2 regions of the Paenibacillus tritici genome follow, and region 2 is predicted to be linked to the other one. Evidence: riboswitches for the same ligand, from Rfam matches in the RefSeq annotation. Region 2 holds a riboswitch; the other holds the start of a gene.
What was found. A riboswitch is a leader RNA that binds a small molecule or an ion and turns the genes downstream of it on or off. The one in region 2 is predicted to bind cyclic di-GMP.
Positions count from the first base shown of each region.

Region 1: linked by a shared signal. The riboswitch ahead of KDC22_RS21085 (thiamine pyrophosphate-binding protein) and the one ahead of KDC22_RS03210 (transglutaminase-like domain-containing protein) in region 2 are both predicted to bind cyclic di-GMP.

Region 1 is NZ_CP073365.1:4,852,047-4,857,665, reverse strand. It holds gene glpK (glycerol kinase GlpK) at 1-13, shown strand, start outside; gene KDC22_RS21100 (3-oxoacyl-[acyl-carrier-protein] synthase III C-terminal domain-containing protein) at 110-1,102, opposite strand; gene KDC22_RS21095 (hypothetical protein) at 1,219-1,569, opposite strand; gene KDC22_RS21090 (carboxymuconolactone decarboxylase family protein) at 1,676-2,044, opposite strand; gene KDC22_RS21085 (thiamine pyrophosphate-binding protein) at 2,094-3,737, opposite strand; cyclic di-GMP riboswitch class I at 3,852-3,950, opposite strand; gene KDC22_RS21080 (methyl-accepting chemotaxis protein) at 4,454-5,619, opposite strand, start outside.
Region 2 is NZ_CP073365.1:721,369-726,987, reverse strand. It holds rRNA gene KDC22_RS03215 (16S ribosomal RNA) at 1-920, opposite strand, end outside; gene KDC22_RS03210 (transglutaminase-like domain-containing protein) at 1,288-2,097, opposite strand; cyclic di-GMP riboswitch class I at 2,112-2,192, opposite strand; cyclic di-GMP riboswitch class I at 2,266-2,347, opposite strand; gene KDC22_RS03205 (class D sortase) at 2,475-3,128, opposite strand; gene KDC22_RS03200 (GtrA family protein) at 3,182-3,586, opposite strand; gene KDC22_RS03195 (glycosyltransferase family 2 protein) at 3,576-4,553, opposite strand; gene KDC22_RS03190 (glycosyltransferase family 39 protein) at 4,631-5,619, opposite strand, start outside.

The DNA.
Region 1 (5,619 bases), 3.6 Mb from region 2:
GGACGGAGCCTGAAGCAGACGCAAGATAATCATAATGTACCCTCTAACACAAATGGCCCGCTGGCAGAAATCTGCTGCGGGCCGTTTGCATATCTCAATTAGAAGAAGATTAGTACACCATTACGAACGCGACATTCTGCCAGCCCGCGCCTACCGTCCAGAAGAGGACCTTGTCTCCGCGTTCAAGCTGTCCGGTGGTGACGGCTCTGTGGAGGGCAATGAACGGGCTGCTGGTTGAGGTGTAGCCGAATTCATCGCCGATGTAGACTGCTGCCTCCGGGTTAATGCCGGTTTTGCCGGAGACCGCCTTGATGTTCGGGAGGGACAGCTGTGAGAAGCAGGCTGCCTTGACCGACTCAGGAGCGATTCCGTTATTACTAAGCAAGGTGTTGATGGATTCAGAAGCGGCGTCCACACAGATGGAATCATCGAACGGAATGAACTTCACGTTGAACTCTCCTGCAGCGACACCGGTGCGCCCAAGCTGTGCCAAGCCTTCTGCCGGGAAAAGAGAGTTACCGTACACACAGGTGTCCGTCTGGTAGATGGAGTCAATGAAGCCCACCGCATTCTCATCGCGTTCCAGAATGAGCGCGGCAGCAGCATCACCGAAGTTCGCATAATAGACCGGATCATTCTTATTGGCATGAGGTGCAACGTAATCAGAGCCGATGACCAGGGCGCGGCGGATTCTTGGGTTCGCCATCATCTGGCGGCTGACCTGTTCAACTGAAGCGGTCATTCCTGCACAGTTGGCATTGCTGTCAATACAGATCGTATGCGAAGCTCCGTTAATTAAGCGGTGAATCATCAATGAGTTCGTCGGGAATATATATTCAGGAGTCTGGCTTGCGTAAGCGATCAGATCAATATCAGGACCGGTAAGTCCGGTCTTCTCCAGAACATTGCTCGCGGCTTCAAAAGCCATAGTCAGGGAGTTCTCATCCGGGCTGTCGATGCTGTAGCGGTTCTCACGGCCCAGAGTAGCCAGCAGTCCACGGATATCAATACCCTTGTAGTCAAAATGCTGAATGAAAAAATCATTGCCGATTCTTTTGCCTGGATGGTAGATATCAATATCCTTAATGCGAATCCCTGCCATAGTAAACCTCCTAAAAGTATGGTTAGCGATACTTCTCATGAAGTTGCTGTTATGAACCAAGTCATGCGTTTCAAGCTGCTGATTTTGGTTTAATTTTAGTTAATCAAGTTAGTTAATCAAGCTTGTGTCGTCGAAGTGATTTCCAGGTTTTCGAGTCCCGCTTTGCGGCCCAGGCGTGCCAGCTGCATTTTGAGGATCGGGTTGTTCTCCAGTGTAAGACTTACTTTCTGGAAGCCGTCAGACTTGAACATGATGAAGCAGCCTTCAAGCAGCGGCACAACATCAGGTGCGGTTACATTCAGCTTGCGGCAGTCGATATCCAGTGCATATTCAGCAGGGGTAATCGGGTTGATGGTCTGCTGGTAAGCCTGTATGGATTTGAGCCCGTCCTCGTTAGAAAAGGTTCCCTCCAGCTCGATATTGATTACTTTCTTCGCAGTGTCAGTCTTCAAAATAAATTGTCCCATGTTGTTTATCTCTCCCTAATTGTAAGTGGTGATACCCTAAAAACATTGCCAGATAATTCTTAAATGTGCAACCTGAAAGTCGAAATTTGTAAAATCGTGCAGATGATTATCTCACTTCCTCCAGGGTCTCCAGCAGGACATTGAAGGCTGAAATCACCCGTGGAGCCCCCACACAAGGGACGAGATGAAGCAGCACGCCTTTGATCTGCTCAACGGTCATGCCTACCCGCAGCGCCATTACATAATGCACTCCGAGCTGTTCATACTGACCCATCGTAATCAGCGAAGAGATCACAGCAATCTCTTTCCAATCCGATCCGATAGTGGTCCGCTGAAAAATATCACCATAGGCATTGCCCATGATATACTCGGCTAATTCCGGAAAATGCTCTTTGATTGGTGCTAGGGCTTTGGCCCCATAATCCCCTGAAAGATTAGAGAAATGTTCAAGTCCGCTGTTCATGTTCTTGTTCACGCGTCTGCCTCCTGATAGTAAGTTAAGGACTTCTGTATGATACTACGGCTTATGTGAGATCCAGTGTGCGATGGGCCGTAGGAGGCATTTCATCACGGTCGGTCAGCAGCTCGATCACGGCTACCCGGTTAAGGGCGACAGCCTCGCTAATCGCAGCGGCGAACTCGACCTGAGTCTCACAGCGGAAGCCGGCTGCACCAAGAGACTCGGCGAACTTCACGGCATCTACCGGGACCTCGAAGATCGTACCATCAATTCTGCCGGTTGTTTTCTCCATCCCTTTGAGGGCCATATCCAACTGCATATTGTTCACAACGATGAAAATAACCGGAATGTCCTTGCAAACAGCTGTGTTTATTTCAGTTCCGAGCATCATAAAACAGCCGTCCCCGGTAATGCAGAAGACTGTCTCCTCCGGAGCGGCAACCTTGGCACCGATCGCCATGCCAATGGAGTTGCCCATACAGGCAAAGTAGGCATCGAAGATAAAACTGCCGGGCTTCTTCACATTGAACCATTTCACAGCATTGAAGCCATGGCTGCCGTCATCAACAAACACGCTGCTGTTGTAAGGAATCAAATCGCTCATCGTGCTCAATACCGAAGCCAGCGAGAGTCCTGTCAGCACGGGCAGCTCATCATTGTAATCGTTAGGAACCGCTAATTCATGTCTGGTTACCGCTGAGGGGTCCACCAGCTGAAGATATAGCGCCAGGTTGTCCCGTACATCCCCGCCGACAGCGAGGGTCGGTGAGGTGAGGATTTTGCCGACAAAGGTCGGATCTACATCGAACTGGATTAACTGCTGCGGGTGATTCTCCGGCTTCAGATTACAGATGGTCATATCGCTGAGACGGGAACCCATGACGATAAACAGATCGCTGTTGTTCATGAGCTCATCCCCGTGTGTAGAGCCTCCTACTCCGACCGGACCATGGTAGAGCGGATGATCATAAGCAATCGCCCCTTTGCCTCCGGGAGAGGTAACCACAGGAATGTTGAAGGTCTCGGCGAATTGAACTAATTCCTGATGTGCGCCGGAGCGGTTGACCCCCTTGCCGGCAATGATGAGCGGTCTGGTTGAAGCATTGATCGCTGAAGTAATCCGTTCATAGTTCTGATAGCTTACGAGCTTACTGCGTTCCGGCAGAACAATCCGGCATTCTTCAAGCCGCTCTGTCTGGACATCAAACGGCATACACAGATGGACGGGGCCTTTGCGGTCACCGAGGGCGATCGACAGGGCATGATTGAAAATGGTGCTGAAATGGTCGCCGCGTTCAACCAGCTTGCTGAAGAGGGTGGCGGGTCTGAACATTTCAGCCAAATCCGCCAGATAGGAAGTGGAGTCCTGGCATTGGGGAATGCCTAGCTCCTTAATGGATTGATGCCCGGTAATAAAGAGGACCGGGAGATTATTGGCCTTGGCGTGTGCTGCTGCGGTAAGCAGATTCGTTCCGCCCGGACCGGAGGTGCCGAAGGCAACCCCGAGACTGCCGGTTTTTAGCGCATAACCGCCGGCTTCAAAACCCGAGCTCGCCTCATGCCGGCCGGGAATAAACTCAATACCATAGTCAACCAGTTTCAAAGCGATGGGGCAAATAGATTTGCCTATGATTCCAAAAGAATGGGTTACTCCTAGATTACGTAATGCTTCCGCCATAAAATCTGCAACTGTCTTCAGAACATCCACCCCGCAAGTTGTTATTTGTTTATGCCAGCAATAGAAAACCTGTACTCAAAGTAGGAGCACAGGTCTGTTGCACGAAGCACCATAAAAAACGCAAAAATCAGGCGTTCACAGTTTTTCAGCAACCTGGCAGTCATGATCTCACCTAATAGAAATGAGACTGTAGATCCATGGCTTTGCGTCATTCCCTTTCGGAGAATTTTGCCCGGTATGTTGTTATAAATCAATGAATGGAGAATTTTCCTTTACAATATATTCCTCGCTCTGCTTTTGTCAATAACCCCTGGGAGAAGAAACTCGGAATTTGACGAATATTCAGATCAAAAAACCGATAAATATTTAGATTTTCAAACTTTTGAAAATGGGTACGTCTGGAAGACTAAAGTCTTAAAATGCAAATAGGCAATAACCGCTGAAATTGTACGGGTTGAGTCCAAAGACTTATTGCATCCGTCTATTGCTGCTAAGAGACATGGATAGTTTAGAATTACAGGGCTGAAGTATTCTCCAATAGGTCTTAAGAATTACAACGCTTGAAAAACGAATGAACAGCCGGAATCTGGTTATAAAGCATCAATTGTAAAGAAGTGCAAAGCTGTATTTTAGGCCTTATGCACAATTTCAACAATTTGTGAATATTACATAACAATCTTTTATTTTGTTGAAAAAAGAGACACCTCCCGCAAAAAATTCTGCAGGCGTGCCTCTCTTCGGGAATGCTAGAATTTGAAAATATGAATTGTTTTTTGCAGATTGAACACCGCTGAGGTCATCTTCTCCGTCTCGTCGGCTACGGATTGCAGGGCGTGAATCTGTTCATTCATCGCTGCGGATACCTCTTCCGTGCCTGCGGCCGTCTCCTGGGTAATGGCTGAGATATTCTCAATCGCCCCGGAGATCTTAAGTGCGCTCTCCAGCATGAGGTCACTCTCTGCTGAGAAGGAGGAGATCTGCTCGGTTATGTATTGGACACTATGTACGATCTGAGCAAAGATATGGGCCGTCTCCGTAATCATCTCATTCTGTACCTGAACAACCTCTTCGTTGATAGCGATGTTATCAATGGCCTGCTTGATATCCGCCTCAATGCTGCGGACCAGTCCGAATACTTCTTTGGTCGAAGCGGTTGATTCCTCAGCCAGCTTGCGGACCTCCTGGGCTACTACAGCGAAGCCGCGGCCATGCTCGCCTGCACGGGCTGCTTCAATCGAAGCATTCAGCGACAATAGATTGGTCTGTTCCGCAATCTCGGTGATCGTCTTGGTAATCATCGTAATCCCGCGGGCATTCTGGGAGAGGGCTTCAATGGTATCCGCCACCTTTTGGGTAGCCTGAATATTCTTCCGCATGCCTTCTGCCTGAGTATCTACCGATTGCCGACCCTTTTCGACCAATTCCAGCGTATGTACGGAGCGTTTGTTCATTTCTTTGGTGGAATTGGTATAGTTGGAGACTTTGGTTTCAATATCCTTGATGGATTCTGTCATCTCGGCGATATCGGTTGAGATTTCATTGGCGCCCAGTGCCAGCTCATTAGAGGAGGAGGCCACCTGTGCCATTACAAACTTCAGGTTCTGATTCTTGTCTTCAATCCCGCGGCTGGCATCCATCACCTGGCGGGTAATCTGGGAGGCGTCGGTGAGGATTTTTTTTAATTTATCAATCATGGTGTTGAACGAACGGCTGATGTCTCCCATGGAGCCGCTCTCGTCGGCACGGCTGGTGAAGTCACCTTTGGCAATCGTGTGCGTCACATTGGAAATGTCCTCGAACGAAGATGTAAGCGTTCTCTCAATGAAGCGTGCAAGCGGGTAAGTCAGTGCGGCCAGGATCGCCACGAGAATGATGCCGATGAGCAGCCTGTCCATGATAATCAGCGTAATTA
Region 2 (5,619 bases):
GTTTCAGTCTTGCGACCGTACTCCCCAGGCGGAGTGCTTACTGTGTTAACTTCGGCACCAAGGGTATCGAAACCCCTAACACCTAGCACTCATCGTTTACGGCGTGGACTACCAGGGTATCTAATCCTGTTTGCTCCCCACGCTTTCGCGCCTCAGCGTCAGTTACAGCCCAGAAAGTCGCCTTCGCCACTGGTGTTCCTCCACATATCTACGCATTTCACCGCTACACGTGGAATTCCACTTTCCTCTTCTGTACTCAAGTTACCCAGTTTCCAGTGCGACCTCAGGTTGAGCCCAAGGTTTAAACACCAGACTTAAATAACCGCCTGCGCGCGCTTTACGCCCAATAATTCCGGACAACGCTTGCCCCCTACGTATTACCGCGGCTGCTGGCACGTAGTTAGCCGGGGCTTTCTTCTCAGGTACCGTCACTCCGGCAGCAGTTACTCTACCGGACGTTCTTCCCTGGCAACAGAGCTTTACGATCCGAAAACCTTCATCACTCACGCGGCATTGCTCCGTCAGGCTTGCGCCCATTGCGGAAGATTCCCTACTGCTGCCTCCCGTAGGAGTCTGGGCCGTGTCTCAGTCCCAGTGTGGCCGTTCACCCTCTCAGGTCGGCTACGCATCGTCGCCTTGGTGAGCCGTTACCCCACCAACTAGCTAATGCGCCGCAGGCCCATCCCCAAGCGGCAGATTGCTCCGCCTTTCATTCTCTCTTCAGGAGAGGAAAGAAATTATCCGGTATTAGCTACCGTTTCCGGTAGTTATCCCAGTCTTGAGGGCAGGTTGCCTACGTGTTACTCACCCGTCCGCCGCTAAGTTAATCCGGAGCAAGCTCCTTCATAACTCCGCTCGACTTGCATGTATTAGGCATGCCGCCAGCGTTCGTCCTGAGCCAGGATCAAACTCTCCAAATTGGTATTTAGAAAGAGCGATTGCTCATTTTGAAACATCTGACGAGAATTTACATTCTCTTTTTGGAATTCACTTTCGTGATTTCCGATACTCACTCGTTGTTCAGTTTTCAAAGATCAAGCTCGTTGTCAGCGCCGCTTACCGCGTCACCAGCAACTCTTATAATATATCACGTTCGTTCGAGTAATGCAAGCTTTATTTTGAAATGACTTATTCAAGTAATTTCTCTAAATCCGCACCGCTCCAACAACGCTTATTTATAATAACCTATCTCTCTATGAAAAAGCAACCTTTATCTCAAACAAAAACCCCGCTCAATGTCTAAGCGGGGTGTTCTCTGAAGATACTATTAGATTACAGCGTCTATTCTTAGTAGAATTTCGCTGCAGTATATTTGCTAGCTGCTTTGATCAGACCTGTTGAAGCACTGTTCTTACCAAGACCGGCATCCACTGTAGTATCAATCGTTACCCATTTGCCGTCCAGGAACACTTCGTTCCAAGCATGGTACGAGGTTACATAGCTTGTATTCCCCATAACCAGTTTGGTTGGAATACCTTCGCTGCGAAGCATAGTGGCAAACAAGGATGCATAATCGTAGCAGATCCCTTTATTAGTAGCCAGTGTATTATCGTTGTTCGGAATATAATCGGTTGTAACACTATTAGCCAGGGAGTAATCATATTTCACATTGGCTACGATGTAGTTATAGATGGCTTTAACTTTATCTCCGTCTGATGTCAGACCCTTTGTAAGCTGTGCTGCTTTTTGAACGGATTTATCGGAAGAACTCCACTTCACATTCTGTACGGAGCTCAAATATACGGCATTAGCATTACTCATGGAGAGGGATACGGTTTCGGAAGATAGAACTTTGTATTTGTTGCCAATCGTGTTCTCCAGTACGGAAATCTTATATGAACCATTTCCTTGTTGCAGCGGGAAGGTCTCGTTCGGCTTGGAAGTGTATAAGTTGTAAGTGTAGCTGTTGTTATCCTTGGTGATCATGAGCTTCATCTTCTTGTCCTTAGGAACCTCGTACGAAACTCCGATAACTCCCTGATCCAGCTGTCCTACATTCAACCAGCTTGCATCGGCGTTAGCAGCCTGAGCAGTGCCTGTCTGCACGGAAGTGACAATTACAAAAAGTGTAACCAACATTAAATAAACCTTTTTCATTGGATAAAACCCCTTTCGGTAGCTGGCTGCCATCCTGACGGGAAGGCCCTTTAGCTTTGCGTCCCTACCTTTCGATAGGTTTGCCGTTATCGTATAAGCTTTATCTGTCCAATCTTCCACCATAAAACAAGAGATTCCGATTATGAACAAACAAAAAAAGCCTCTTCATTCGGTAACTGGCTGCCATCCATGACGGGAAGGCCCTGTAGCTTTGCGTCCCTACCTTTCGATAGGTTTGCCGTTTATCGTGTATTAGCTTTGATAGTTATATCTTACCATATCTCTATCTATTATCAAGACCTAAATTGCTAGATTACTACAAAAATATGCTAAAATTTTATGTTTCTCTACCTTTTCTCCGCCTTATCCTATGAGAGTCAGGTTAATTTCGCATGGATGATAAGCCTATGGGTCGGATCTACGAGCGGATCACAGGTAATGAGGGTTAGAATTTTATCATCATCCTTCCCCTTCAGCACAGATACATCGGTCGGCTCAACAATGGATACACCATAGACTACATACTTGTATTCGTGGCCGCTTGTAATAATGGTAATGGTATCCCCCTCGCCGACTTCATTCAGCCTGTTAAACAATCTCCCTGCAGTTCTGGATCTATGTGCCGCAATAGCTGCATTGCCCACCGCGCCGATTGGAGCCGTCTCCTTCATATGCGCTGCAGCATGCTTCATATTATTCTTGGTGGCACCCTCCAGGACAGGCAGCTTCAGATCAATCTTGTCGATTTCAATAATGGCGGTTATCTTACCTCCGACTTCAATGTCAGGGGTGGCAGAGGGCACCGGCTCTTCGGCAGCCGATTCTTCAGCCAGCAGCTGGGTCACCTCCGCATAAGGCTTGCTAAGATCCGTGCCGGCAGGGGCCGTAGCTGAAGGAACGATTTCACTGTAGGCCTGTTCAGCCTCTTCCAGCAGCTTCTGCTGCTGACGGTCATTGTACCACTCGCTTCCTTTGGGATAGAGCATAATCAGAACCCCAGCAAGTATAATCAGATAGGATAACTTCCGCATGACAATCGCCTCCATAATATAGAATATAAGCTTAGCCTTGTGTTATACCTTCATCAGAATACCCACTTACGGCTTCCGAAGAAATTAATAATCACTGTAATGAACGTTACCAGCACTTTGGCCATCAGCACCTGGACTCCCAATCTGTCCGTCAATAGATGAATCAGCACCACCGAAATGCCCAGCACCAGCAGATTCAGCACGATAAACCTCACCAGCTGCATCCGGTCAAAGCGGCCGGCATTCCCTCTGTCCCGGTCACGGAAGGTAACCTTCTTATTCCAGAAAAAGCTGTTGGCGGTACCGGCGCTGTAGGAAATAATCTGCGCAGGAGTGTTCACCATCCCTATGGAATGCAGCAGTGTAAATATCGCAAAATCAATCAACGTGTTGAGCAGGCCCACCGCATTGAACTTCAGAAACTGGATGATGCCTGCGCTCCAGGCCTTATTTTGCATAATCGCTTGCCTTCCGCGTATCTTCTATCTCCGCGTCGGGATACCCTCGGGTCTCGCTCACGATATAGAGCGGTCTGTCCTTCGATTCATCATAGATCCGGCCGATATACTCGCCGATTACGCCCAGCAGCATCAGTACTATGCCGTTAAAGAGCAGGTTCACTCCGACGATGGACGCCCATCCCGGTACAGTCCAGGAGGTGAAGACCTTCTGAAACAATACCAGGAACAGGTAGATGAAGCTGGAGAAGGACAGAAAGAATCCGATATATGAAGCGATTTTGAGCGGCTTGTGTGAGAACGAGGTGATTCCGTCGAGCGCAAACCGGATCATTTTCTTCAGCGGATATTTCGTCTCTCCGGCATAGCGTTCCTCCCGCACATATTCCACCATGGTCTGACGGAAGCCTACCCAGCTCACAAGTCCCCGCACATAACGGTTCTTCTCCTTCAGGCCGCGCAGCACATCACAGACTTTACGGTCGATCAGCCGGAAGTCCCCGGTATCCGTAGGAATCTCCACACTGGTCATACTGCTGAGCAGGCGGTAAAAGATTTTGGCGGTTATTTTCTTGAAGAAGGTCTCTCCGTGGCGCTTCAGCCGCTTGGCATAGACCACCTCATAGCCTTCCTTCCACTTGGCGATCATCTGCAGGATAACCTCAGGCGGGTCCTGAAGATCTGCATCAATTACCACAACCGCCTGACCTTCAGCATAATCCATACCGGCGGTAATCGCCACCTGATGGCCGAAATTACGGGAGAAGTTAATCAGCTTGACATGCTCGTCCGCATTACTGATTCCGCGCATAATCTCAGCCGTACGGTCCCGGCTACCGTCATTGACGAACACGAGCTCATAGGAATCACCGCAATCATCCATTACTTTTTTGAGCCGCTCGTAGGTTACTTGAATGACTTCTTCCTCATTGAACATGGGGACTATTACACTGTATCTGGCTTTCACCTGGGTTCCTCCTAAAATTAATTGTAAGCCACAGCTTCCTTGATGAGCCGGTTCTTGAAGCCCCCTTCCTAAGAAACCTAGAATACCCAGGAAGGGAACCAGCGCAGTACAGTAATGATATAACTGCTGTTAACCTGCATTCCGGATAGCACCGGATAGAACATAACGAACAGGATGGCGGCGGCCGCAACATAGGCGTACCGCAGATATTTGGCACCCTGGAATTTGCCGTCAAGCAGCTTCAGGATGTATACAGTAGAAAGAATCATAAACGGCACCATTGCAAAATAATGGTACAGGAAGGTCTCACGCGGCACAAGCATCCAGGGTACATATTGCGAGAAGAAACCAATCCAGATCATGTACAGGCTCTTGTCCCTGCGCTTCAAGGTAAACCATACGGCTGCCAGCATAGCGAAGATTCCGGTCCACCAGATGAGCGGGTTGCCCATAGTTACTATGCTGCTCGCTTTGCCTTCTGCCAAGCCTTCACCGCCGCTGAAGAACCATACCGGACGTTTCATGAACGGCCACTCCCACCAGGAGGACGCGAACGGGTGTGTCGCTACAAGCTGGCTGTGGTAGTTGTACATATTCTTCTGGGCATCAATCAGCCCCTTTATCGTGAAGCCTTCTGCTGAAGCAGAAAGTGCCGGCACAAAGGAGAGACTATATATGATTCCCGGGATGATCACGAAGAATAAGATACAGCTGGCCAGAGTGATCACCGTATTCTTCCAGAAGGATTGATCCGCTGTCCGGCAGGCGGCTTTGAGCTCCTGCCCGGTCAGCTTGCCTTCCGCCAGCAGACGCCCCGCTGCCTTGTATTCTCTGTAGCGTTCAAACAGCACCAACGCCAGCATAATGGCCAGTCCCGCGCCTCCGTATAGAACGATCCATTTAGAGGCTACCCCGATTCCGAAGAACAGGCCGGACCAGAACAGCGGAACCAGCGTTGTCCGCAGCGGCACACGATAGAAGTTCATCGTGTAATAACGCTGCATGAAGTAGAACATCAGCATAATGAAGAATACGCCGTAGACATCAATGGTGGATATTCGCGTCT